Linked DNA regions of Sporocytophaga myxococcoides DSM 11118. The protein of the gene in region 1 binds, or shares a complex with, the protein of each later gene. Links are inferred from orthologs where the notes say so. Each region holds a gene or a part of one and is shown on either strand. Other genes may lie near its edges. The genes, in order: accD, K350_RS0124385 and accB.

Region 1 (7,936 bases):
TTATTCATGCGTTCATGGAATCCTTGCAGCAAAAGAAGCTGGCTTTGAAACCATCATGATCAACTGTAATCCTGAAACTGTTTCTACGGACTTTGACATTGCTGACAAACTATATTTTGAACCTGTTTTCTGGGAACATTTGTATGATATCATTCAGCATGAAAAACCTGAAGGTGTTATAGTTCAGCTTGGAGGACAAACTGCACTGAAGCTTGCGGAAAAACTTGAGCGTTATGGAATAAAAATCCTTGGAACAAACTATCAATCGCTTGACCTTGCTGAAGACAGAGGAAGTTTCTCTACTCTTCTGAAAGAAAACAATATTCCATATCCAAAATTTGGTGTTATTCAGACTGCTGATGATGCTATTGAATTAAGCAAAGAGCTAGGATTTCCGCTACTTGTGAGACCATCATATGTATTGGGAGGTCAAAGCATGAAGATCGTCATAAATGAGAAGGAATTGGAGCAGCATGTAGTGGACATCCTGAGAGATATTCCTGAAAACAGAGTACTCCTTGACCATTTCCTCGAAAATGCTCTGGAAGCCGAAGCAGATGCTATATGCGACGGTGAAGATGTTTACATCATCGGAGTAATGGAGCATATTGAACCTGCAGGAATTCACTCTGGAGACTCTCACTCCGTTTTACCTCCGTTTAACCTTAGTGAAAACGTAATCAAGCAAATTGAGGACTATACAAGAAGAATTGCAATAGCCTTAAATACTGTAGGTTTGATAAATATTCAGTTTGCTGTAAAAAATGAAGTAGTATATGTGATTGAGGCAAATCCAAGAGCTTCGAGAACTGTACCATTTATTTGCAAAGCTTATGATGAGCCTTATGTAAATTATGCCGCGAAGGTAATGCTTGGTGTAAATAAGGTTAAAGATTTCAATTTTAACCCTAAAAAGAAGGGGTATGCGATAAAAATACCTGTATTTTCATTCAACAAATTCCCAAATGTAAATAAGGAACTTGGTCCGGAAATGAAATCTACAGGTGAAGCAATCTACTTCATTGACGATTTGCAGGACGACTATTTCTTAAAACTTTATTCTGAAAGGAACTTATACCTCAGCAGGTAGTTTATAGATATATGTTTAAAGTCTTATTAATTATATTTCTTATTTATCTGGCGATAAGGTGGCTTACGAAACCTTTGTTAAGGTATGCTATTGAGCGCATGGCAAAAAAAATGGCTGAACAGCATGGTTTTAACACAAATAATCAAGAGCCAATACGTCCAAGAAAAAAAGAAGGGACGATAGACATTGACTATATTCCTAAAAATCAGAAGAAGTCCGGAAAATCACCTTCTGAAGGGGAATATGTAGACTATGAGGAAGTAAAGTAAAGCTATCCTTTTTCAAAATATTACTCTGAAATCACCAAAACATCTGTCTGTTAATTATTTGATTTTCAGACAGGTGTTTGAAATATCCAAATTTGGAGGATTTGAAAAAAAAGATATCTTTGCTTTTCTGTATTGGATAAAGTTTCATTACAATAGAAGAAAAATGTCCTACAATAAGATATTAAGTCTGCTTGGAAATGATGCCGATTACCTCTTGAAGCATCAATGTGAGACAATAACAAAGCAATCGATAAGAAATCCTACGCCTAATTATGTAGATGAATCGTTTGCACTGTCTAATCGCCCGACACCGGTTCTGAGAAGCCTTGCTTCAATTCTTGAACACGGTAGACTGTCTGGAACTGGGTATATATCTATTTTGCCAGTAGACCAGGATATAGAACACACTGCAGGAGCTTCCTTTGCTCCAAATCCAATTTATTTTGACCCTGAGAATATTATTAAACTGGCAATTGAAGGCGGCTCTAATGCCATAGCAAGCACCTTCGGTACATTAGCCATCAATGCCAGAAAATACGCACACAAGATTCCTTTTATAGTAAAAATCAACCATAATGAACTTCTAACTTATCCGAATAAATACAATCAGGTTATGTTCGGAAAAGTAAAAGAAGCATGGAACCTTGGAGCTGTTGCAGTCGGCGCAACCATCTATTTTGGTGCTGAAGAAAGTAACAGACAACTCATTGAAGTTTCCGAAGCTTTTGAACAGGCACACGAACTTGGGATGGCTACAATACTATGGTGCTATACAAGGAACAATGCTTTCAAAAAAGATGGTGTTGACTATCACAATGCAACAGATATGAGCAGCCAGGCAACCCACATAGGCGTGACTATACAGGCTGATCTTATCAAACAAAAATTACCCGAAACCAATGGAGGTTTTAAGGCCCTGAATTTCGGAAAATACGACGAAAAGATGTATTCCGAACTTTCAACAAACCATCCTATCGATCTCACCAGATACATGGTAGCAAATTGTTATTCGGGAAAAATTGGATTAATCAATTCAGGAGGAGAATCAAAAGGAGAAAATGATCTTAAAGAAGCTGTAAAAACAGCAATCATTAATAAAAGAGCTGGAGGCGTCGGACTAATTTTAGGAAGAAAGGCTTTTCAAAGACCATTTTCTCAAGGTGTAGAACTTTTAAATGCGGTCCAGGATGTTTATCTGACCAAAGAAATAGACTTAGCTTAAGAATTATAATAAATAGTGAAAATAAACAATCAAAACGAATAAGGGATGACTTGGTTTAAGAGAACAGAAAAGGGAATTCAAACACCTACAGAACTGAAAAAGGAAGTTCCTGACGGACTTTGGTATCAGTGTCCCGAATGCAAAAAAGTCATGCAGACCAGTGCTCATGTACTTAATTCCTATACTTGCATTGAATGTAATTACCACGCCAGAATAGGATCAAAAGAATACTTCGAACTGATTTTTGATGATAATCAGTTTACTGAATTAGATCCTACCCTTAGCTCTTCAGATCCACTAGAGTTTACAGATAGTCAGGCTTATCCAGACAGAATTAAAGCTTCACAAAAAAAGTCAGGACTTAAGGATGCAGTGAGGTCGGCTGTAGGAAAGATGAACGGAATTGAAATCGTTATCTCCTGCATGGATTTTAAATTCATCGGTGGTTCAATGGGATCAGTAGTGGGTGAAAAAATCTCAAGAGCAATCGACTATTCAAGAAAGCACAAAATTCCTTTTTTAATGATCAGTAAATCCGGAGGCGCCAGAATGATGGAGGCCGGATTTTCATTGATGCAAATGGCTAAAACTTCTGCCAAACTTGCACTTCTTGACAGAGAAAGAATTCCTTACATTTCATTAATGACAGACCCTACCACTGGAGGAGTTACTGCTTCTTATGCAATGTTGGGCGATTTCAACATATCTGAGCCAGGGGCTTTGATTGGTTTTGCCGGACCAAGGGTAATCAGAGAAACAATAGGTAAGGACCTTCCGGAAGGCTTCCAATCTGCAGAATTCTTATTGGAGCATGGCTTCCTTGATTTCCTTGTTGATAGAAAAGAACTTAAATCTAAACTTACCGATCTTCTGATTATTCTTAAAGGTAAGGTTACCGAAGTTCCTCAGGAAAATCTTTAAGTTTTAAATAAACATTTATAAATAAAAAAGCCCCCGACATGTCGGGGGCTTTTTTATTTATATAGATATTTCTCATCTAAAACCCTTCTCCCAAAGAAGGAGGATTTTGAGGGTATGATATCAATTACAATTTAGCGTTAACATTGATTGCATTCAAATCTTCAAATGACTGCTTCAATCTAGCTACAAGGGTTTTCTCACCTTCTCTTAACCAAACTCTTGGATCGTAGAATTTCTTGTTAGGCTGATCTTCTCCTTTAGGGTTACCGATCTGACCTTGAAGATATCCTTCATTCTTCTTGTAGTAGTTCTTTACTCCATCCCAATAAGCCCACTGAATATCAGTATCGATATTCATTTTGATAGCTCCATAAGAGATAGCTTCTCTTATTTGCTCCTGGCTAGATCCTGATCCACCGTGGAATACAAAGTTGATTGGTTTTTCAGCGCTAAGATTAAATTTCTTCTTCACATACTCCTGAGACTTGTTAAGAATTTTTGGCTCAAGCTTTACGCTACCTGGCTTATAAACACCGTGAACATTACCAAAAGCAGCAGCAATTGTAAATTTATCACTGATCTTGATAAGTTCTTCGTAAGCATAAGAAACTTCTTCTGGTTGAGTATATAGTTTAGAATTATCTACATCAGAATTATCAACTCCATCTTCTTCTCCACCTGTTACACCAAGCTCGATTTCAAGAGTCATACCCAGTTTAGACATTCTTTTTAAGTATTCTTTGCAGATTTCGATGTTCTCTTCAAGAGGCTCTTCTGACAAATCGATCATGTGAGAGGAGAACAAAGGTTTTTTGTATGCTTTGAAAAATTCTTCACCAGCTGCAAGCATACCATCTATCCAAGGAAGAAGATTTTTAGCCGCATGGTCAGTATGAAGGATAACAGGAACACCGTAAACTAAAGATAATTGGTGTACGTGATGAGCAGCAGAAATAGAACCAGCTATAGAAGCCTGCTGTTTGTCATTTGGAAGAGATTTGCCAGCATAGAACTGTCCGCCACCGTTTGATAACTGGATAATTACAGGTGAATTAACTTCTTTTGCTGTTTCCAAAACAGCGTTTACAGAATTAGTTCCTACTACGTTTACAGCAGGAAGTGCAAACTGATGTTTTTTTGCTGCTTCGAAAATCTCCTGAACCTGATCTCCTACTACAACACCTTTTAGAGCGGATGTTTTTATATTTTCAACCATACTTATTTAATTTAAAAATTCTTAAGGAGCTAATATAACAATTTTAAAGCTTTCTTATATCATGAAAACACGATAAGTTGAAAATTTAGACCATTTTTTGTAAAACTTTTCCTGTTCTGGCATGTAATTTCAAAAAAAGGGTATGAAAAATAAGCGGAAAAGTCCCATTATTACCAGGAATAAAAAATCCTTACATTCCCCAGCCAGTGTTCCTGCAAATTCTTATTTTAAAATCCTATTTAGACCTAAAATGCAGGATAATCTTCTTATTACAGTTTTTGAAAAGCATCTTCCGAAAGGAACAGTTTCATATTGTTACAAGCTATGGTATGAGAATCACTTTTACTTCAGGCTGGCCCGGAGAAGAGAGTCGAAACTCGGAGATTACAGATATGATCCCAGGACAAAGGAACACACCATAACGCTTAATCATGACCTGAACCCCTATTCATTTCTTGTCACCTATCTGCATGAAGTGGCACACCTCAAAGCACAGATCCGTTATGGGAACAGGATAAAGCCTCACGGAGATCAATGGAAGGCAATCTTTTCTGAATTACTAATACCTATATTCGAAAGGCATGATTTCCCTACCTCCTTGTCGAAGGCATTAAAAGATTATATCGCAGACCCTAAAGCTTCCACTTGCTCAGATACCAATCTGATGATGGCTTTAAGAGAATTTGATAAGGATGACAATCTTGTCTATTTATCGGAACTTACGGAAGGGCAAAGATTCCGACTTGGAAGAAAATTCTTTATAAAAGGAAAACTTAATCGGACAAGGTACATATGCAAAGAATGCAAGAGCGGAAAGAGCTATTATGTGTCTGAAGTTGCTCTGGTGGAAATATAAAAGTTGTAAGTTATAAGTAGTAAGTTGTAAGCCTCTTTTCTTAAAACTTACAACTTATAACTAAAAGAAAGAGGTTGCTTCCTTTGGAAACACCCTCTTTTAGTTTGATTATAATTCTGATTAAAATTTAGGAAGTTTTTTAAGCTGATCCTTAACGCCTTTTTCAGCTTCTTTCTTCAGTCTTTCCTGCTCTGCTTTCTGCTTTTCTTCCGCTTCTTTCTTAATTCTCTCTTGCTCTGCTTTTACTTTCTCTTCTGCAGCTTTCTTCGCCTCATCTGCTTTTTTCTGAGCTTCCTGAATCTGAGCATTGTTCTTGATCTCTTCTTTTACTTTGTTTTCAACAGCAGTTTTTGCCTGCTCTTTCCCTTGCTCCTGAACGCTGCTGCCAGCTATACCAACTTTGGGATCGCTGTTGGTACCGCCAATTTTCAGATCAAGTTTTATGTTTTCTGAGCCTGATGAAGACTGTCCTGTAATCTTTCCTAAAGCAGAATTTACAGCAGAACCTAAAGCACCAGCCGGAACATCCATTTTTACAATGTAATCAAGACCTCCGTCAAAGCCCGAAGCACCGCCAATATTCATCTTGAAATTGCCTGAATTTACGTCAAATGGTTCAACTTTTAACTTACCTCCTTCAATCTTGAAATTAGCAATCACATTTTTAACTCCAAGCGGATTAAGCTCTTTTACCATAGTAAGCTTGCTCATTGTAGCAAGAATAGGATTATCTTTAATCGTAGCATTAGGTATTGCTAGGGTTCCAGCTCCAGACATTGTAGGATAAAGCGGATTCATATATTTATCCATTAGACCGTTTGTCTTCAGGGATAAAGAAACTACACCTTCCATATTTTTTGCCATTGGAGCAAATGTCTGAACTGTATTGAAGGTTTTAAAAGCCTCTTTAATCTGAATTTCTGTAATCTTCATATCAAAATCGAATGACGGCTTTTCTATATCCTTAGTGTTATACTCTCCCTTTGCAAGCAGGAAATTTCCACCGAGAGAATTGAACACAAGATTTTCAAGCCTCGCTATCCCATCTTTCATGATAATGTTACCTTTAAGATCTTTAAGACTCATATTATCATAAAGAACTTCTCCGATTTGAGATGCTAGGAAAAAGTCAATGTTCTTCGGTATTTCGACAAGACCACTATCGACCGGTTCGGCCTGAGCTTGAGGAGTAGTAGCCTCTTCATCCGTCATCCATTCATTCACATCAAATTTCTTAGAATTAAAGCTCATGTTTCCGCGAAGGACCGTATCCTGCTTTCCGAACATATAACCCATGTAATTAGAGAAAAATCCCTTTATGCTGATATCACTTTTCCCAAGATAACCATCCATGTTATCGATAGTCATTTTATCAGGAGAAAGTGTAAAACTTGCTGAAGAAAGAGCCATTCCCTGAGGGAAGTCTTTACTTGAATATTTCAGATTAGAGACCTTCATTGTACCTGCTGTAGAAGTTTTATCATATCTTCCTGCTTCCACATCAGACAACACCCCTTTAGTTGCAATATCTGCAATGATTCTACCTGCTACGGTCATATCTTCAAGAGGATAAATCTTCGTCATTTTTGTAAGATCAATAATTCCTTTCAGATTCACGTCATAGGCAGGGTCATCAAAATTCACAACATTAGCCTTCATTTCAAACGGCTCTCCGTCCATTACCATTTTAAAGTTCTCCAATGATGCTTTAGATGTCGGCATATCACCAGAGCTTTGCACAGCAGCGTTAAAGCTCATTTGCTCTAATGCAGCAGGGAAATCTTTAGTTTTAACATAACCATTCTGTAAGAACATTTTCGCATCTACAACAGGCATCAGTTTCAGTGAATCACTATACATACCCTTCACCTTTACATCTGCACCGAAAAGACCTTTCAAAGTAGTTCCTTCTATAGGATAGAATTTAGTTACATCATCAAGTTTTACCTTAGCAAGTATATTAGCATCAATTTTATATGGATTCAATCCTTCAACAAGAGCACGAGCATCTACAGGATTTTTATCCATATCCATGTGGAATTTTTTCAGGTTGATAACAGTATTATCAATAATACCATCAGTATTAACAACACTCAGATCTGTAACAATATTGCTGATAGCAGAAGGAAGTGATGGATACTTCATGCTTGCATTATCAATTTTAAGATTGAAGGTAAAGCCAGGAAGCGTTGTTGCTGTTTGCTTACCTTTTACAATTCCGTTAAATGCAACTTTACCATCCGCTTTCAGGTCATTATAGTCTTTTGTGTAAACCGCAGGAACAAGAGAGATCAGGTCTTTGAAATCTGTTTCCTTTGCTGCATAGGTTAGATCATAAATTATATCATCACCTGGCATAGCT
Region 2 (7,983 bases), on another replicon or contig:
ATCTTTACCATACAGAATAGTCTGATTAAAGCCTTTCTCAGTTTCATTGAGACAGTTTTTCTCAATATAGTCAGAGATTGTGTCTATGAAATAAGGCTCTTCCCCTTGCAGAAAATAAACCGGAGCATACTTTCCGCTTTTAAGATCTTTAATTACACTCTCAGGACTTACAGCCACGATTTAAATATTTAATTAACTGTTAAAGTTAAGTATTTTTTAATAACAGAGCCTAAATTATTATTATGACATTTGCTGTTCTACTTCTTCAGGAATCGTTTGATTTTCCTATCTTTGCGGTCTTTTAATATCTGAATGATGAAAAATTTTGTTGAAGAACTTAAATGGAGAGGCATGGTACATGATATCATGCCGGGGACGGAAGAACTTCTGAATAAAGGAATTACAGCGGGCTACATAGGTTTTGACCCTACTGCATCTTCACTAACGGTAGGTAATCTTGTTCAGGTGATGATACTTGTTCATTTTCAAAACGCGGGTCATAAACCAGTTGCTCTGGTTGGCGGCGCTACAGGAATGATTGGGGATCCAAGCGGGAAGTCCGAAGAACGTAAACTGCTATCCGAAGAAACCTTAACACATAACCAAAACTGTGTAAAAAAACAATTATCGAAATTCTTAGCATTCACAGGAGATAATGCTGCTGAGGTTGTTAATAACTATGATTGGTTTAAAGATTTCAGTTTTATCGGTTTCTTGAGAGATGTAGGAAAACATCTGACTGTAAATTACATGATGTCAAAAGAATCTGTTAAAAAGAGACTTGAAACCGGAATTTCATTTACTGAATTTTCGTACCAATTGCTTCAAGGCTACGATTACCTTCATCTATATAAAAATAAAAATTGCCGTCTTCAAATGGGAGGTTCGGATCAGTGGGGTAATATTACCGCAGGAACAGAGCTTGTTAGAAGAATGGAAGGTGGAGAAGCTTTTGCGTTGACAACACCTTTATTGACAAAGGCTGACGGCACCAAATTTGGAAAGTCTGAAGGTGGTAATATCTGGTTAGATCCAGCAATGACTTCGCCATATAAGTTCTATCAGTTCTGGTTAAATAGTGCAGATGATGATGCTAAAAAATTCATTAGAATTTTCACATTAAAGACAAAAGAAGAAATTGAGGCCTTAGAGAAAGAGCATGAAACAGCTCCTCATTTGCGGATAATTCAAAAGGCTCTGGCTGAAGAAATAACTACTCGAGTTCATTCGAAAGATGATTATATGACTGCAGTTAAAGCTTCCGAAATACTATTCGGCAAATCAACTACAGAAGATCTTGAAAGTCTGGACGAGGATACCCTATTGTCAGTATTTGAAGGCGTACCTCAGGTGGATATAACTAAAGATGTGCTGGCAGAAACACCTACTATCACTGATCTACTTTCTGTTGCTACTGGGAATGTAATTTTTGCATCTAAAGGAGAGGCTAGAAAAATGATAACCGGAGGAGGTGTAAGTATTAATAAAGTAAAAATAGAATCAGAACAACGAATTGATTATAAATTACTTCAAAACAAATATCTACTTGTTCAAAAAGGGAAGAAGAATTACTTCCTGTTAAAAGTAAATTAAAATAAAAAGTCCCGGAATTCGGGACTTTTTTATTTTTAGTGACCAGCTTCTGCTTTTTTTATAATCTCTTCAAAAAACATAATAGACCAGATAATATTGGTTTTATCGGCATAAGGAATTATATCATCCAAAGTATTTTGCACCGCACTGAGATAAGTACCTTTATTTTTTACTTCTTTCTCAACGTGCTCAATATTCAAAGGTGTCTCCGGAATCCCCATTTCTTTAAGAGTAGCCCCTGGCTTAGATTGTAGTGCCAGGTAAGGAACGACTTCTGTAAGGATTTTAATTCTTTCCATGTACAACTGAGTAAGTTCCAGTTTTCCAAGGCCTTTCAGCTCATCTTCGGTATGGTACTTAGTCAGTTTCGCATCAGCACTTACATAAGTAAAAGGTGATGATTTTGATGCTTTTGCTTTGTCGTTTTGTGCGGAAACGGATGAAATTGCAGTAAAGGCTAGGGCGGCAATTATTAAATGTTTCTTCATATCCTAAGAGTGGAGATTTTTTGCTTATCAAATATCCTAATAATTCACTTTTAATTCAAATAAAAACTTAAAAAATCCAAAATCCTTCACTCATTAGAGTTTGGGAATGGATTGGATATTCTTTTGTAATATAAATTTTACTTTTTCAAATAATAAAAATTTACAATTATTAAAATTTCTGCCTAAGGAAACTTTCTATTTTTTCATTCTTACAAATTGCTTCTAAGGCACTTTCATATCCTATGTTAAAAATTTCTTCAGCTTTTCCTATATCAAAAATTCTATATTTACATAATGCCTGTGGCTCAATAACCAAGTCACAATAATCTTTCCTCGGTTTCACATTACAACCAACTGCCAGATTAAAAGTTCTTTCCACCATTGATTTTATTGATGTAACTTCAAAATTGGGATTATTAGGATTAACGTGAGCCCCAATCAGGAAATCCACTTTTCCAATAAGTGGCTCAACAGGTAAATTATTAATAACACCCCCATCTACAAGCCTCTTTTCTCCATAAACAAAAGGAGCAAACAGCAAAGGAATACAAGCCGAAGCTAGAATTGGTTCAATGAGATTACCACTGTCAAAATAAATGGTTTTCCCTTCTTTCAAATCCGCTGCAGAAATTATCAGCTTTATCTTAAGTTCTTCAAAAGTCAGACAAGGCAGATAAAGTTTGTAAATAGGTATAAGCCTTTGCATATTTAAAAGGCCAAATTTGCTCCATGCCGGTCTGAAGTATTTAAACATCCTGGGTTTCATAAGCGTGGCAAGAATTTGCTCAGGTTTCAGTCCTGCAGCATATAAAGCTCCGACAATTGCTCCTGAACTTACGCCGGAAATCATTTCTGGCTTTAATCCTTTTTCTTCTAATGCCTTTAATATTCCAAGATGAGCAATACCCCTTGCTCCTCCGCCGGAAAGTGTCAGTCCGATTTTCATTTACAACACTTCTTTTAATTTGAATGTATCTTTTACTCTGAATCCCTTTTCAGTTTCCTGAATCGTGCAGCACTCATGCACAGGATCATGTTCCAGGAAAATTATATAATCTTTGCTAATTGCATCTGTAAAAAAGATTTCCTTTTCCTGCATGGAGATCAATGGTCTGGTATCATATGCCATAATGTAAGGAATAGGAATATGTCCGACAGAAGGTAACAGATCCGCAGCAAAAACTATTTTCTTACCCTTATAATCTATAACAGGAATCATCTGTTTATCTGTATGTCCGTCCACAAATAAAAAATCTATACATCTAAAAGGCGTCTCCTCTCTGATTCCAACAAACTCAAGTTTGCCGCTTTCTCTCAGCGGGAATATATTTTCCTTTAAAAAACTGGCCTTTTCTCTGGCATTGGGAATTGAAGCCCATTTCCAGTGATCTTCATTAGACCAATAAACGGCATTTTTAAAAGCCGGTTCAATTTTCGTTCTATCTTTATTATATACAGTTGCTCCTCCACAATGATCAAAATGCAAATGGGTCAATATCACATCTGTAATATCATTTTCAGAAAAGCCAGCCTTATGTATAGATTCCATCAGAGTATCTTCTCCATGCAAATAATAATGACTTAAAAACTTATCATCTTGTTTGTCTCCAATCCCTGTATCCACTAATATTAGTTTATTTCCATCTTCAATGAGCAAACATCGCATAGCCCAGGTGCATAGATTTTTATCATCAGCCGGATTAGTCTTTTGCCAGAGTGTTTTAGGTACTACACCAAACATAGCGCCGCCATCAAGCTTAAAAAATCCTGTATTTATTACGTGTAAATTCATTGAGATAATAGATCTAAAAAGTACCGGACATTTATAAAAAACAAAAAGCTGTTTAGGTTCTAATTGTTTCCTAAACAGCTTTTATTATTTCTTCAGAAAATGAGATTATTCAACAAAGACTCCCATTGCACCAAATTTTTCAATTCTTTGAGCTATTCTTTCTTCAGATGATAACTTTGACAATTCATCAATTGTATCGATTATTACTTTTCTGATTTTCTTAGCTGTTCCAACAGGATCTACGTGAGCGCCGCCAAGTGGTTCTTTGATAATATCATCGACCATTTTATTTTTATGCATATCGGTTGCTGTAAGCTTTAAAGCTTCCGCAGCCTGCTCTTTGTAATCCCAGCTTCTCCATAAAATTGAAGAGCATGATTCAGGAGAAATGACAGAATACCAGGTATTTTCCAACATTAAGACCTTGTCTCCTATTGCAATACCCAAAGCTCCACCAGAAGCCCCCTCACCGATTACAATACAGATAACGGGCACTTTTAAGAGGAACATCTCTTTAATATTTCTGGCAATTGCCTCAGCCTGACCTCTTTCTTCAGCTTCAAGTCCGGGAAAAGCTCCAGGAGTATCAATAAACGTAACAATAGGAACATCAAACTTCTCTGCCATTTTCATAAGGCGAAGCGCCTTTCTGTATCCTTCCGGATTAGCCATCCCGAAGTTTCTCAATTGTCTTTGTTTGGTATTTCGTCCTTTCTGATGACCAATAATCATTACAGAATGATCACCTACCTGAGCAAGGCCGCCAATCATAGCTTTATCGTCTTTTACAGAACGATCTCCATGCAACTCAATAAATTTATCAGCTATGGCATTAATATAATCGAGTGTATATGGTCTGTCCGGATGTCTGGACAATTGCACTCTCTGCCATCTGGTAAGGTTAGAGTAAGTTTCTTTTTTCAAAGTCTTTATTTTTTCTTCCAAAGATTTAACCGCAGAGGAAACATCCACATTATTTTCCTGAGCCAGCAACTTCATATCAATTAACTTAGCTTCCAGTTCCGCGATTGGTTTTTCAAAGTCCAATAACATATTTTGTTAACAATAGTATTACTGCAAATTTATAAAATATAATTTCTGAACATACACCCCAAAACAACTTTAGATACAAACAACTAAAAATCAAAAACTTAAACTTAAAATTTATTTTATTCATAGAGAATAAATTTTTCAAAAAAAGGTTTTTTTAGTTTTTTCATCTTCATCTCAAAGAGTTTGAAGAACTAATAATCTTCAGCAAACGAAAGGACTTTTAAAATATTTATAACATAAATGGCTTTTTTTCGTTCTATTCGCTTGCTTTTATTTCCATATGTCTTTTTAAAAATTAATTTTGGAACAATTAATAACCTAACATATTTTAAACTTTAAAGTAGTAGTTGAATGGATAAAAAACATGCAGATACCTTATTAGTAGAGATTGCCTGGGAGGTTTGCAATCAGGTAGGCGGAATTTATACCGTCATTCGTTCAAAGGTCCCAAGCATGATTGAGAAGTGGGATGAAAACTATTGTCTGATCGGTCCATACGTTCATAGCAGAATGCCGGCTGAATTTGAACCAGTTGAAAACGAAGATGATCCATTCTATCAGGCTGCTAAGCAACTCAGAAGTTTTGGATATGAAGTTCACTATGGCTACTGGCTTGTATCTGGAAAACCCAGAGTGATTCTTTTGAACCCTTTTAGTATTTATAATAAATTAAATGAAATTAAGTATGTTCTGTGGGAGCACCATGGAATTTCTTCTCCCGAAGGTGATGATCTTATAAATCAGGTTATCGCATTTGGGCATTTGGTTAAATTATATTTCGCCGAGCTTACACTTGTAACGGAGAAAAAAATTATAGGTCATTTCCATGAATGGATGGCTGGGACCGCAATTCCGGCGATAAGAAGGGATAACTTACAGGCAACTACTGTATTTACAACTCATGCAACACTTCTAGGGAGATACCTTGCAATGAATGATGCTCATTTTTATGACCATCTTCCTTTTTACGACTGGGAAAAAGAAGCTGTTAATTTTAATATAGAAACTTCTGTTAAAATTGAGCGTGCTGCCGCCCATGGTGCACATGTATTTACTACAGTAAGTGAGGTAACAGCCAGAGAATGCGCTTCATTACTTGGTAGAAATGCTGATCTGATCCTGCCTAATGGTCTAAATATAGAACGATTTACCGCTCTACACGAATTTCAAAACCTTCATAAAGAATATAAAGAAAAGATTCACCAGTTTATCATGGGTCATTTCTTTCACAGTTACTCTTTCGACCTTGATAAAACACTTTATTTCTTTACTTCCGGCAGGTATGAGTACAAAAACAAGGGTTTTGACCTAACACTGGAAGCCCTTGCAAGGCTCAACTGGAGAATGAGGCAGGAAAATATGGATATGACAGTTGTCATGTTCTTTGTAACCAAACAACCTTATCACTCTATAAATCCAGCAGTGCTTCAATCCAGAGCCGTAATGGAGGAAATAAGACAAGATTGTAAAGCCATTGAAAAACAGGTTGGAGAAAGGCTTTTCAATGAAGCGGCAGCGAGTGGTGACATTACTATGCCCAACCTCAACAATTTTGTAGACGAGTATTGGAGATTAAGATTGAGAAGAACTCTGCAATCTTGGAAATCTAATCATCTTCCATTTGTAGTAACGCATAATTTAATACACGATCAATACGATGATATACTTAGTTTTCTAAGGACTGCTAATCTGGTTAACAATTGGTATGACAGAGTAAAAATCGTTTATCATCCTGACTTTATATCTCCTACAAACCCATTATTTGGTATGGAATACGGACAGTTTGTAAGAGGTTGTCATTTGGGAATTTTTCCAAGTTATTACGAGCCATGGGGATATACTCCGCTTGAATCTATCGCAAGTGGTGTGCCGGCTGTGACAAGTGACCTTTCTGGTTTTGGCGATTATATCCTTTCAAACATCCCTCAACATGAAGAAAAAGGACTTTATGTTGTAAACCGAAGATACAAGAGCTTTGATGAAGCTGCTAACCAGCTTACGGACCAGCTCTATTCATTTGTTAAACTGGCAAGAAGAGAAAGAATTACCCAACGAAACCTGGTTGAAAGTTCTTCTGAAACATTTGACTGGAAAAACTTATCCGTATACTATGAGCGGGCGTATGACCTTGCTTTAAATTATTTATAATTTTGAAAAAAGAGGCTGTGTTTTAAAGTACAGCCTCTTTTTATTTTTCGCCCCACCACAATTCAAATACCTAAAAATCAGTAAATTAAAATTAAACATACAAATCATTTCCAATATAATTTTGATTTTACTTAACTCCTGTTACCTCTCACCTATAAAAATTAAAATTTGCTAAAAAATAATTATTAAATTAGCAGTTTGATAAAAGGTTTACACTTGAGAATTCTTTTAATCAAGAAAATAAATCGGATAAAACCAGGAACAATCATTTATGCTAATTGAAAATGTCGAAAAGACCACCACTGTGGAGGAGCTGAAGAAAATTGCTTCACAGGTGAGAAGAGATATTGTAAGAATGGTACATTGCTGCAGCTCAGGCCATCCGGGAGGATCACTTGGTTGCGCAGACTATCTTGTTGCGCTTTATTTCAGCGAAATGAAGCATAATACCCAATTTAATATGGACGGGATAAATGAAGATTTATTCTTCTTATCCAACGGACATATTTCACCACTTTGGTACAGTGTTCTATCTAGAGCCGGTTATTTCCCAGCTTCAGAACTAGGGACATTCAGAAAACTTAACTCCAGATTACAAGGACATCCTGCAACAGAAGAGCATCTTCCAGGTATCAGAATCGCTTCTGGTTCACTGGGACAGGGACTATCTGTGGCTGTAGGTGCAGCACAAGCAAAGAAATTAAATAAAGATAACAGACTGGTTTATGTCTTAATGGGCGATGGAGAGCAACAGGAAGGCCAGGTTTGGGAAGCCTTAATGTATGCTGCTCATCACAAAGTAGACAACATAATAGCTGCAGTAGATTATAACGGACAACAAATTGACGGACCATGCGATAAAGTTATGTCACTTGGAAATCTAAAAGCTAAATATGAATCATTTGGATG
Region 3 (8,125 bases), on another replicon or contig:
CATAGAATTGTTTAATTACGCTGGTGTAGGCGGTAGTCCTATCCTTGGTGTTAATGGAAACGTTATTATCGGCCACGGAGTATCCACACCTATTGCTATTAAAAATATGCTAAACCTGGCTGTTCAACTTACCGAAGCCGGAATAGTAGACAAAATTAAAAACGCATACAATTAAATCTTATCAGGCAGATGAGCAAATTAAGAGCTGCTATTACAGGGGTTGGAGGTTATGTTCCAGATTATATTCTAACCAATAAAGAGCTCGAAAAACTGGTTGACACCACTGACGAATGGATATTAACCAGAACAGGAATCAGGGAAAGAAGGCTGCTTAAAAATCCGGGAGAAGGAACTTCCAATATTGCGATTCATGCAGTGAATGAGTTATTAAAAAAAACTAATACCAATCCTGACGAAATCGATCTATTAATTTGCTGCACTACAACTCCAGACTATGTGTTCCCTGCAACAGGCAATTTGCTTTGCGATATGGCTGGATTGAAAAATGCCTTTAGTTACGATCTCAATGCGGCTTGTTCAGGTTTTATTTATGGCCTGGTAACAGGAAGTCAGTTTATTGAAAGTGGAAAATTTAAAAAAGTAATCGTAGTTGGAGGAGATAAAATGTCTTCTATCATCAACTACGAAGACCGCACTACTTGCATAATCTTTGGAGATGGTGCGGGAGCTGTGCTTTTAGAACCAGATACCAGTGGTCATGGTGTGATGGACAGTGTATTGAAAACTGATGGTTCCGGAGCCAAATACTTATGTATGAAAGCCGGAGGAAGCAGAAAACCTGCCAGCCTCGAAACCATCGCTGCAAAAGAACATTATGCTTATCAGGAAGGTGCAACTGTTTTTAAATTTGCTGTAACCAATATGGCAGATGTTTCTGCAGAAATTATGCGCAGAAATAATCTCACTTCCAACGATGTTGCATGGCTTGTCTCCCATCAGGCCAATAAAAGAATCATTGATGCAACTGCAGATCGAATGGGTCTCGACGACAAAAAAGTACTCATCAATATAGACCGCTACGGCAATACTACAAATGGTACCATTCCTCTTCTCCTTTGGGACTATGAGAAGAAATTCAAGAAGGGTGACAATGTAGTAATGGCTGCATTTGGCGGAGGCTTTACCTGGGGATCAGTATATTTAAAATGGGCATATGACCCTAAATAATGCTATCCTTCAGTATTTTAACCAGGAAAATTTCGATATTTGAAAAAACATTTACAAGCAGAATATGAAAGCTAAAGAAATTCAGGAGTTGCTGGACTTTATCGCAAGTTCAGGTCTTGCTGAGGTTAACATTGAAACGGAGCAATTTAAAATTGCCGTGAAAAAATATTCAGAACCTCAGACTCTCACAGTAACTCAGGTTCCTCAGGCTATTGCTCAACCTGTAGCTCCGGTACAGGCTCCGGTTGCACAACCAGCAGCTCAACCGAAAGCAGAAACTCCTTCTACTCCGACAGAAGCGTCAAACAAGAATCTTATTACTATCAAATCACCAATGATCGGAACTTTCTACAGATCAGCTAATCCTGATTCTCCGTCATTTGTTAATATAGGTGATGAAGTAAAACAAGGTCAGACTGTTTGTATCATTGAAGCCATGAAACTATTCAATGAGATCGAATCAGAAGTTTCTGGTAAAATTGTAAAAGTTCTCGTAGAAAACGCTACTCCTGTAGAATACGATCAGCCACTATTCTTGGTAGAACCTAAATAAAGGCAGAACAGCATTTTGAAAAGGGATTTCCTATCCCTTTTTTTTATGACCAAACTTTCAATTTTAATTAACCATATCTATGTTTAATAAAATATTAATAGCAAACAGAGGCGAAATTGCTATGCGTGTTATCCGCGCTTGCAAGGAAATGAAAATTAAAACTGTTGCTATATACTCAACTGCTGACAAAGACAGCCTTCATGTGCGTTTCGCTGATGAGGCGGTTTGTATTGGTGCTGCACCTTCATCCAAATCATATTTAAGTATTCCAAATATCATTGCCGCAGCTGAAATAACAAACGCAGACGCTATACACCCAGGCTATGGCTTCCTTTCTGAAAATGCTGAATTTTCTAAAATATGTGAAGACTATGGCATTAAATTTATCGGTGCGAGCGCGGCCATGATTAATGCGATGGGAGATAAGTCTTCAGCTAAAGCAACCATGAAAAAAGCTGGCGTACCTACTATCCCAGGATCAGAAGGTTTGCTGGAATCTATGGATGAGGGTATCAAACTTGCCAACAAGATAAAATACCCTGTAATACTTAAAGCTACTGCTGGTGGCGGTGGAAAAGGTATGCGTATCGTCCGTAATGATGCAGATTTCAAAAAAGCATGGGTAGATGCAAAAACTGAAGCCGGTGCTGCTTTTGGTAACGATGGTCTGTATCTTGAAAAATTCATTGAAGAACCAAGACACATCGAAATTCAAATACTTGGAGACCGATACGGTAAAGCGATCCACCTTTCTGAAAGGGATTGTTCTATACAAAGAAGACATCAGAAACTTGTGGAAGAAACGCCATCACCGGTTATCACTGAAAGACTCAGAACTAAAATGGGTGAGGCTGCTGTAAAAGGCGCCAAAGCTATTAAATATGAAGGCGCAGGAACTATAGAATTCCTTGTAGATAAAAACGGTGATTTCTATTTCATGGAAATGAACACTCGTATACAGGTAGAACATACTATTACTGAAGAGGTAACTGGTGTTGACCTGGTGAAAGAGCAAATTAAAGTAGCTGCTGGTGGTGCTATTCCAAATAAGAACTTTATACCTGGAAGATATTCAATAGAATGTCGTATCAATGCGGAAGATCCTGCTAATGGTTTCAGACCGAATCCGGGCAAGATTACAAACTTCCACCTTCCCGGTGGGTATGGTGTAAGAGTTGATACTCATTGCTACAATGGATATACAATTCCTCCAAACTATGACTCTATGATTGGAAAGCTTATAACAAGTGGTTCAACAAGAGAAGAGGCTTTGGCAAGAATGAAAAGGGCTTTGGAAGAGTTTGTCATTGAAGGTGTTAAAACAACAATTCCATTTCATATTAAGTTAATGGAAGACCCTCAGTTCCAGTCAGGGAAATTCAACACTGCTTTCCTTGAAACATTTGACTTTTCAAAATTGAAATAATAATTATATTAAAAGGAAGCTGCTCTAAAAGCAGCTTTTCCTTTTTTGGTTACATTCATTCTTAAGAAGGTATTTACAATAAAATTTGCCCCAGATGAAGATCATTCAAAGCTTCAATTTCTTAAGATCTTTTTTTTTACTTTCTCTTATTATCATTGTCTTTAATGCCCAAGCTCAGGATTCCCCCAAGCATTTTATTGAGGCTGGCATCAGTCCAAGTTCTTATAGAGGAGATCTGAACAACTCTTTCCAGCAATGGACTGCTATATATAATGTAGGTATTAAATTCTATAAGAAAAAAAGATTAAATGGTAACATAAATCTTTTTGCTGGAAATATCATGGGGCAAAATGGTAGGTATGAATTTAATCCAGACCTTAATCCCTCCCCTACTCCAAATACATATTTCAAAACTACGGTTATTGGATTCAATTATGATTTGCAGCTCAACTTAATAAAAAGAAAATGGGGATGTATTTTCATAAGCCAAGGTATTGGTCTTATGCGCTTTACGCCAAAAGATCAGAATAACGACAAACTACAAAATAAGCTCAGCACAAGAGCAAAAGGCGAAGACTATAACAATATGACCTTTGTCTTTCCGACAAAAGTTGGAGCAATGTTTTTCCTTCCATCGTGGTATGCCATTGGTTTACAAGCAGGTTATCTGAACCCCACTTCTGATTATCTTGATAATATCAGTAATTGGGGAGCTAGGAAGAAAAAAGACAATATCCTAACGATAAAATTAAGCGTATATATTCCGTTAAATACAAACAAAACCGGAGCATCTCCGGCTACTTCAAAATAATAGAATTGTAAAGTTGGAATATATACTAAATTTAACCGGGTGGATCGGTGCCATAGAAGTATTGATTGCTTATTTTCTTATCTCCACTAACAGAGTTACTCCGGAAACAATCTCCTATCAATTGCTCAATGCCACCGGTGCGGTATTCTTAATCATAAACACCTTATACCTTAAAGCCTATCCTTCTGCATTTGTAAATATTATATGGACAGCAGTTGCACTTTTCAATCTTGTGAAATCAACATTGAATAAAAATTCCGAAGCCCGTTAAATTTTCTCTATAGTTTTCACCAAAGCATTATACCAGTCTTCCCCATATTTTCTGATCAGGGGGTCTTTTAAAAATTTGTAAATCGGTACCTGTAATGATTCTCCATTGCTGCATGCAGGACTGCAGATATTCCATCTGTCATAGTTTAGAGCATCATAATGATCATACTTGCTAATTCTTATAGGATACAAATGACATGAAATCGGTTTTTTATAATTAACCTTACCCATCAGATATGCCTTTTCAATGCCACACTTCAAAATACCTTTTTCATAAATAGCATAGGCACACTCTCTGTTTTTAATAGTAGGTGTAGTCAGATCCCCATCACTGTCAAGCACAGTAAGCCCCTGCTCTTCAATTGCCTTTATTCCTTCTGCTGACAAATAAGGTTTTACTTTATCATAAATCTGCTCAAGGATTGCTCCTTCTTCCTCTTCCAGTGGCGCACCTGCATCGCCTTCTACACAGCAAGCTCCCTTACATTTAATTAGATCACAAACAAAAAATTTATCTGCGATATCGTCGCTAATTACCGTATTTCCCTGTACTATCACTTGATTTGCTTTTTACCCCCAACTGTTTTTTTAGCTGAAGAATTCAAAATTAAAAAATTATTCCCCAAAAATTTCAATTCCCTTCACTTATCCTGATATTTTGCTGACTTAGATTAACAGGTGGAGATAGCACAATCTGTATTCAAACAATTAATAATAGCTTTAAAATCAATAAAATCATCAAATACAACTGATGCCCCATGATCATATAATATTTGCTTATTTTTTGCACCAATCCCTATAAATCCAAGATTTGCTTTTTTAGCTGTCTGTAAATCCCATAAGCCATCACCCAAAGCTATAACCTTATCGAATCTTTGATTTTCAAAATACCCCATTGCCCTAATAATTGAGGCTTCTACTATTTCCTCCCGGGTTTGTAGCTTATCAGAACTAACAAGCAGAGATTCACTTAAAGGGAAACCAGTATGTGCCAATTTTAATAAAGCAGGTTTCTCCAAAGATCCTGTTGCATAAACCAACGCAAAATCAGATTCAAATAAAATATAATTTATAAATTTTAATGCGCCATCTATCTCCCCAATTGATTTAGCATCAAGCTCCTTTTGAATCTCTTGGTATAATGCATGGCTAAAATTCTTTATATCTGTTTCTGTACAGGGGCATTTCTGATAGGATTCAAAAATTGTCTTAAAGATAAATGAATCAGTATGGTGTTTATATCCTGAAAAATTACTGTCATAATCCGATATCCCAGAATATTTCAGGGCGTTCTTAAATCCAGACTGGTGTACAAACACAGAATCAGTAAGTGTACCATCGATATCAAAAATCAACAAGTTTTCTTTTTGGGGAAATGGCTTCAAATCCATAAACTATTATATACAATTAAAAATCAACCAATTAATAAAATCAAATAAAAGTTTATTTCTGACTTTTGACTAGAAAATTAGCGAAACCAATCTATTTCAGAAGGTGTTTCCTATTAAGTACTGAAAAGTCTGAATGTAAATAATGTCTTCAGGGAGAAATCTTATTTTATCCCTTAATTTAAAAAATTATCAATTCATAATCTCCTAATATCCTCTCCGGATTCAAAATTATAAGTTTTATATAATTCAAAACTTTAAATGGGATTTGAAGAGAAATATATTGTAAATTGCAAACTAGATTAGCAAGCCCAAATGGATTATATAAAAACACTTAATCCCTCCCAAAAAGACGCTGTTATTAATACTGAAGGCCCGAGCATGATTATTGCTGGCGCTGGATCAGGTAAAACCAGAGTATTAACTTTCAGGATTGCCAACCTTATACAAAAAGGGGTAGATCCATTCAATATCCTGGCCCTTACCTTTACCAATAAAGCCGCAAAGGAAATGCGGGAAAGAATTGAGAAGGTTGTCGGTCCGGAAGCCAGAGGACTTTGGATGGGAACCTTTCACTCTGTATTCGCTAGAATTTTAAGAGCAGAGGCAGAGAAAATAGGATATACAAGCAATTTTACAATTTACGATTCAGACGATTCAAAAACACTTATCAAGCAAATCGTCAAGGAGCAATACCTAGATGAAAAGCTTTATAAGCCAAGTACCGTTTTAGCCCGGATTTCAGGAGCCAAAAACCGTCTGATCTCAGCTCAGGAATATCTGAACAATCCACATTTTATGGCGGATGATGCTTCGGCTATGAGGCCTGAAATGGGCAAATTGTACAAACTGTACCAGGACAGATGCTTCAAAGCTGGAGCAATGGATTTTGACGATTTGCTTTTTAACACTAACATTCTGTTTAAAAACCATATCGATGTGGTTAATAAATACCAGAATATATTCAAATATGTGTTGGTAGATGAGTTTCAGGATACAAACCTAAGCCAGTATAGTATTACAAAGAAGCTTTCCGCAAAAAATCGTAACATTTGTGTAGTTGGAGACGATGCTCAGAGTATTTACGCATTCCGTGGAGCTGACATTCAGAATATTCTGAACTTTGAAAAAGATTATCCGGAGTTACAGGTATATAAACTGGAACAAAACTATAGATCTACTAAGGTTATTGTTAATGCAGCTAACTCTGTAATAGGTAAAAATAAAGCACAGCTTAAGAAAAACGTTTTTACTGAAAACGAAACAGGTAAACTGATAGAGATCATCAAAGCTACGTCTGACAATGAAGAAGGACGAATGGTAGCCACAGCAATTTTTGAAGAAAAAATGGCTCACCAGCTTAAGAATAAAGATTTTGCAATCCTTTACAGAACCAACTCTCAGTCAAGAGCATTTGAAGAGGCCTTGAGGAGAATGAATCTTAAATACAAAGTAGTTGGAGGTTTGTCTTTCTATCAAAGAAAAGAGATTAAAGACCTTGTTGCTTATTTAAGATTTACCCTTAACCCAAATGACGAGCAAGCTTTAAGAAGAATCATCAACTATCCTAAGAGGGGAATTGGAGATACGACAGTATCCAAACTTTTGGTAACCGCCGAAGAGCAAGGCGCCTCACTTTGGGATGTTTTAAATAACGTACATTCAATTATACCGGGAAGAGCTGCCGCTGCCATTGAGGGATTTGTTGTACAGATTAAAAACTACATGCGACTTGCTGAAAACAAGGACGCCTTTGAAACAGCAATTGAAGTGGCTCAGTCTTCAGGAATACTGAAAGAATTGTATGAGGATAAAACTGTTGAAGGGCTAAGCAGGTATGAAAACGTTCAAGAACTTTTGAACGGTATTAAGGAATTTGTAGACAACCCCAATATTGAAGATAAAAAGTTAGGTTCTTTTCTTCAGGAAATATCTCTTTTGACGGATATTGAAGAGGAAAAGGACAAAGACAATGACTTTATTGTTCTTATGACCATTCACTCGGCAAAGGGACTGGAGTTTAAAAGCGTTTATATCGTAGGGATGGAAGAAGAGTTATTCCCTTCCCAGATGATGTTGAGCAGCAGAGCTGATCTGGAAGAAGAAAGAAGGTTATTCTACGTAGCGATCACACGTGCACAAAGTAATCTTTGCCTTTCTTTTGCAGCTACAAGATATCGTTTCGGCAGATTGAAAGAATGTGAGCCTAGCAGATTCTTAAATGAATTAGACCCTCAATACCTGAATATCAGCAGAAGAGCAAGACCAGAGCCGAGTGCGGCACCGGCTGCAGCAACAACTTCTTCCTCTCAGGTAATAAAAGCTAAACCAAAAACCGCTTCACCGGTTTTAAGTAAACCAAAGAGTAACTACATCCCTTCTCCGGATTTTAAACCCAGTGATACATCGCAGTTAAAACCAGGAATGAGAGTAGAACATCTAAAGTTTGGATATGGCACGGTAAAAGCAATGGATGTATCCGGAACTGA

Evidence for each region.
Region 2: the proteins of accD (region 1) and K350_RS0124385 are in contact, whole or in part, in a solved structure (PDB 8UXZ), measured with the Escherichia coli proteins. The link is inferred for Sporocytophaga myxococcoides DSM 11118 from one-to-one orthologs.
Region 3: the proteins of accD (region 1) and accB are in contact, whole or in part, in a solved structure (PDB 8UXZ), measured with the Escherichia coli proteins. The link is inferred for Sporocytophaga myxococcoides DSM 11118 from one-to-one orthologs.

The regions. Positions count from the first base shown.
Region 1 is NZ_AUFX01000012.1:169,724-177,659, reverse strand. Bases 1,758-4,564 are described here. They hold accD (acetyl-CoA carboxylase, carboxyltransferase subunit beta), read left to right. Parts: upstream 1,758-2,626; coding sequence 2,627-3,502; downstream 3,503-4,564. Other genes in these bases: fbaA (class II fructose-bisphosphate aldolase), read right to left, coding at 3,627-4,564; K350_RS0116075 (class I fructose-bisphosphate aldolase), read left to right, coding at 1,758-2,581. In the rest of the region: carB (carbamoyl-phosphate synthase large subunit), read left to right, coding at 1-1,090; K350_RS32040 (DUF4834 family protein), read left to right, coding at 1,102-1,359; more of K350_RS0116075, read left to right, coding at 1,523-1,757; more of fbaA, read right to left, coding at 4,565-4,718; K350_RS0116060 (SprT-like domain-containing protein), read left to right, coding at 4,861-5,574; K350_RS29140 (AsmA family protein), read right to left, coding at 5,695-7,936.
Region 2 is NZ_KE384561.1:85,954-93,936, forward strand. Bases 2,953-5,806 are described here. They hold K350_RS0124385 (acetyl-CoA carboxylase carboxyltransferase subunit alpha), read right to left. Parts: upstream 4,927-5,806; coding sequence 3,979-4,926; downstream 2,953-3,978. Other genes in these bases: K350_RS0124375 (patatin-like phospholipase family protein), read right to left, coding at 2,953-3,027; K350_RS0124380 (MBL fold metallo-hydrolase), read right to left, coding at 3,028-3,873; K350_RS0124390 (glycosyltransferase), read left to right, coding at 5,278-5,806. Also shown: holA (DNA polymerase III subunit delta), read right to left, coding at 1-177; tyrS (tyrosine--tRNA ligase), read left to right, coding at 316-1,593; K350_RS0124370 (hypothetical protein), read right to left, coding at 1,629-2,081; more of K350_RS0124375, read right to left, coding at 2,251-2,952; more of K350_RS0124390, read left to right, coding at 5,807-7,074; K350_RS0124395 (transketolase), read left to right, coding at 7,346-7,983. UniProt on the Escherichia coli protein: Component of the acetyl coenzyme A carboxylase (ACC) complex. First, biotin carboxylase catalyzes the carboxylation of biotin on its carrier protein (BCCP) and then the CO(2) group is transferred by the carboxyltransferase to acetyl-CoA to form malonyl-CoA.
Region 3 is NZ_AUFX01000005.1:501,542-509,666, reverse strand. The notes cover bases 1-2,996. They hold accB (acetyl-CoA carboxylase biotin carboxyl carrier protein), read left to right. Parts: upstream 1-1,252; coding sequence 1,253-1,741; downstream 1,742-2,996. Other genes in these bases: accC (acetyl-CoA carboxylase biotin carboxylase subunit), read left to right, coding at 1,821-2,996; K350_RS0108150 (beta-ketoacyl-ACP synthase III), read left to right, coding at 190-1,188; plsX (phosphate acyltransferase PlsX), read left to right, coding at 1-175. Also shown: more of accC, read left to right, coding at 2,997-3,167; K350_RS27945 (hypothetical protein), read left to right, coding at 3,262-3,978; K350_RS0108130 (CBU_0592 family membrane protein), read left to right, coding at 3,992-4,249; K350_RS0108125 (DUF3109 family protein), read right to left, coding at 4,246-4,806; K350_RS27940 (HAD family hydrolase), read right to left, coding at 4,920-5,639; K350_RS0108115 (ATP-dependent helicase), read left to right, coding at 5,952-8,125. UniProt on the Escherichia coli protein: This protein is a component of the acetyl coenzyme A carboxylase complex; first, biotin carboxylase catalyzes the carboxylation of the carrier protein and then the transcarboxylase transfers the carboxyl group to form malonyl-CoA.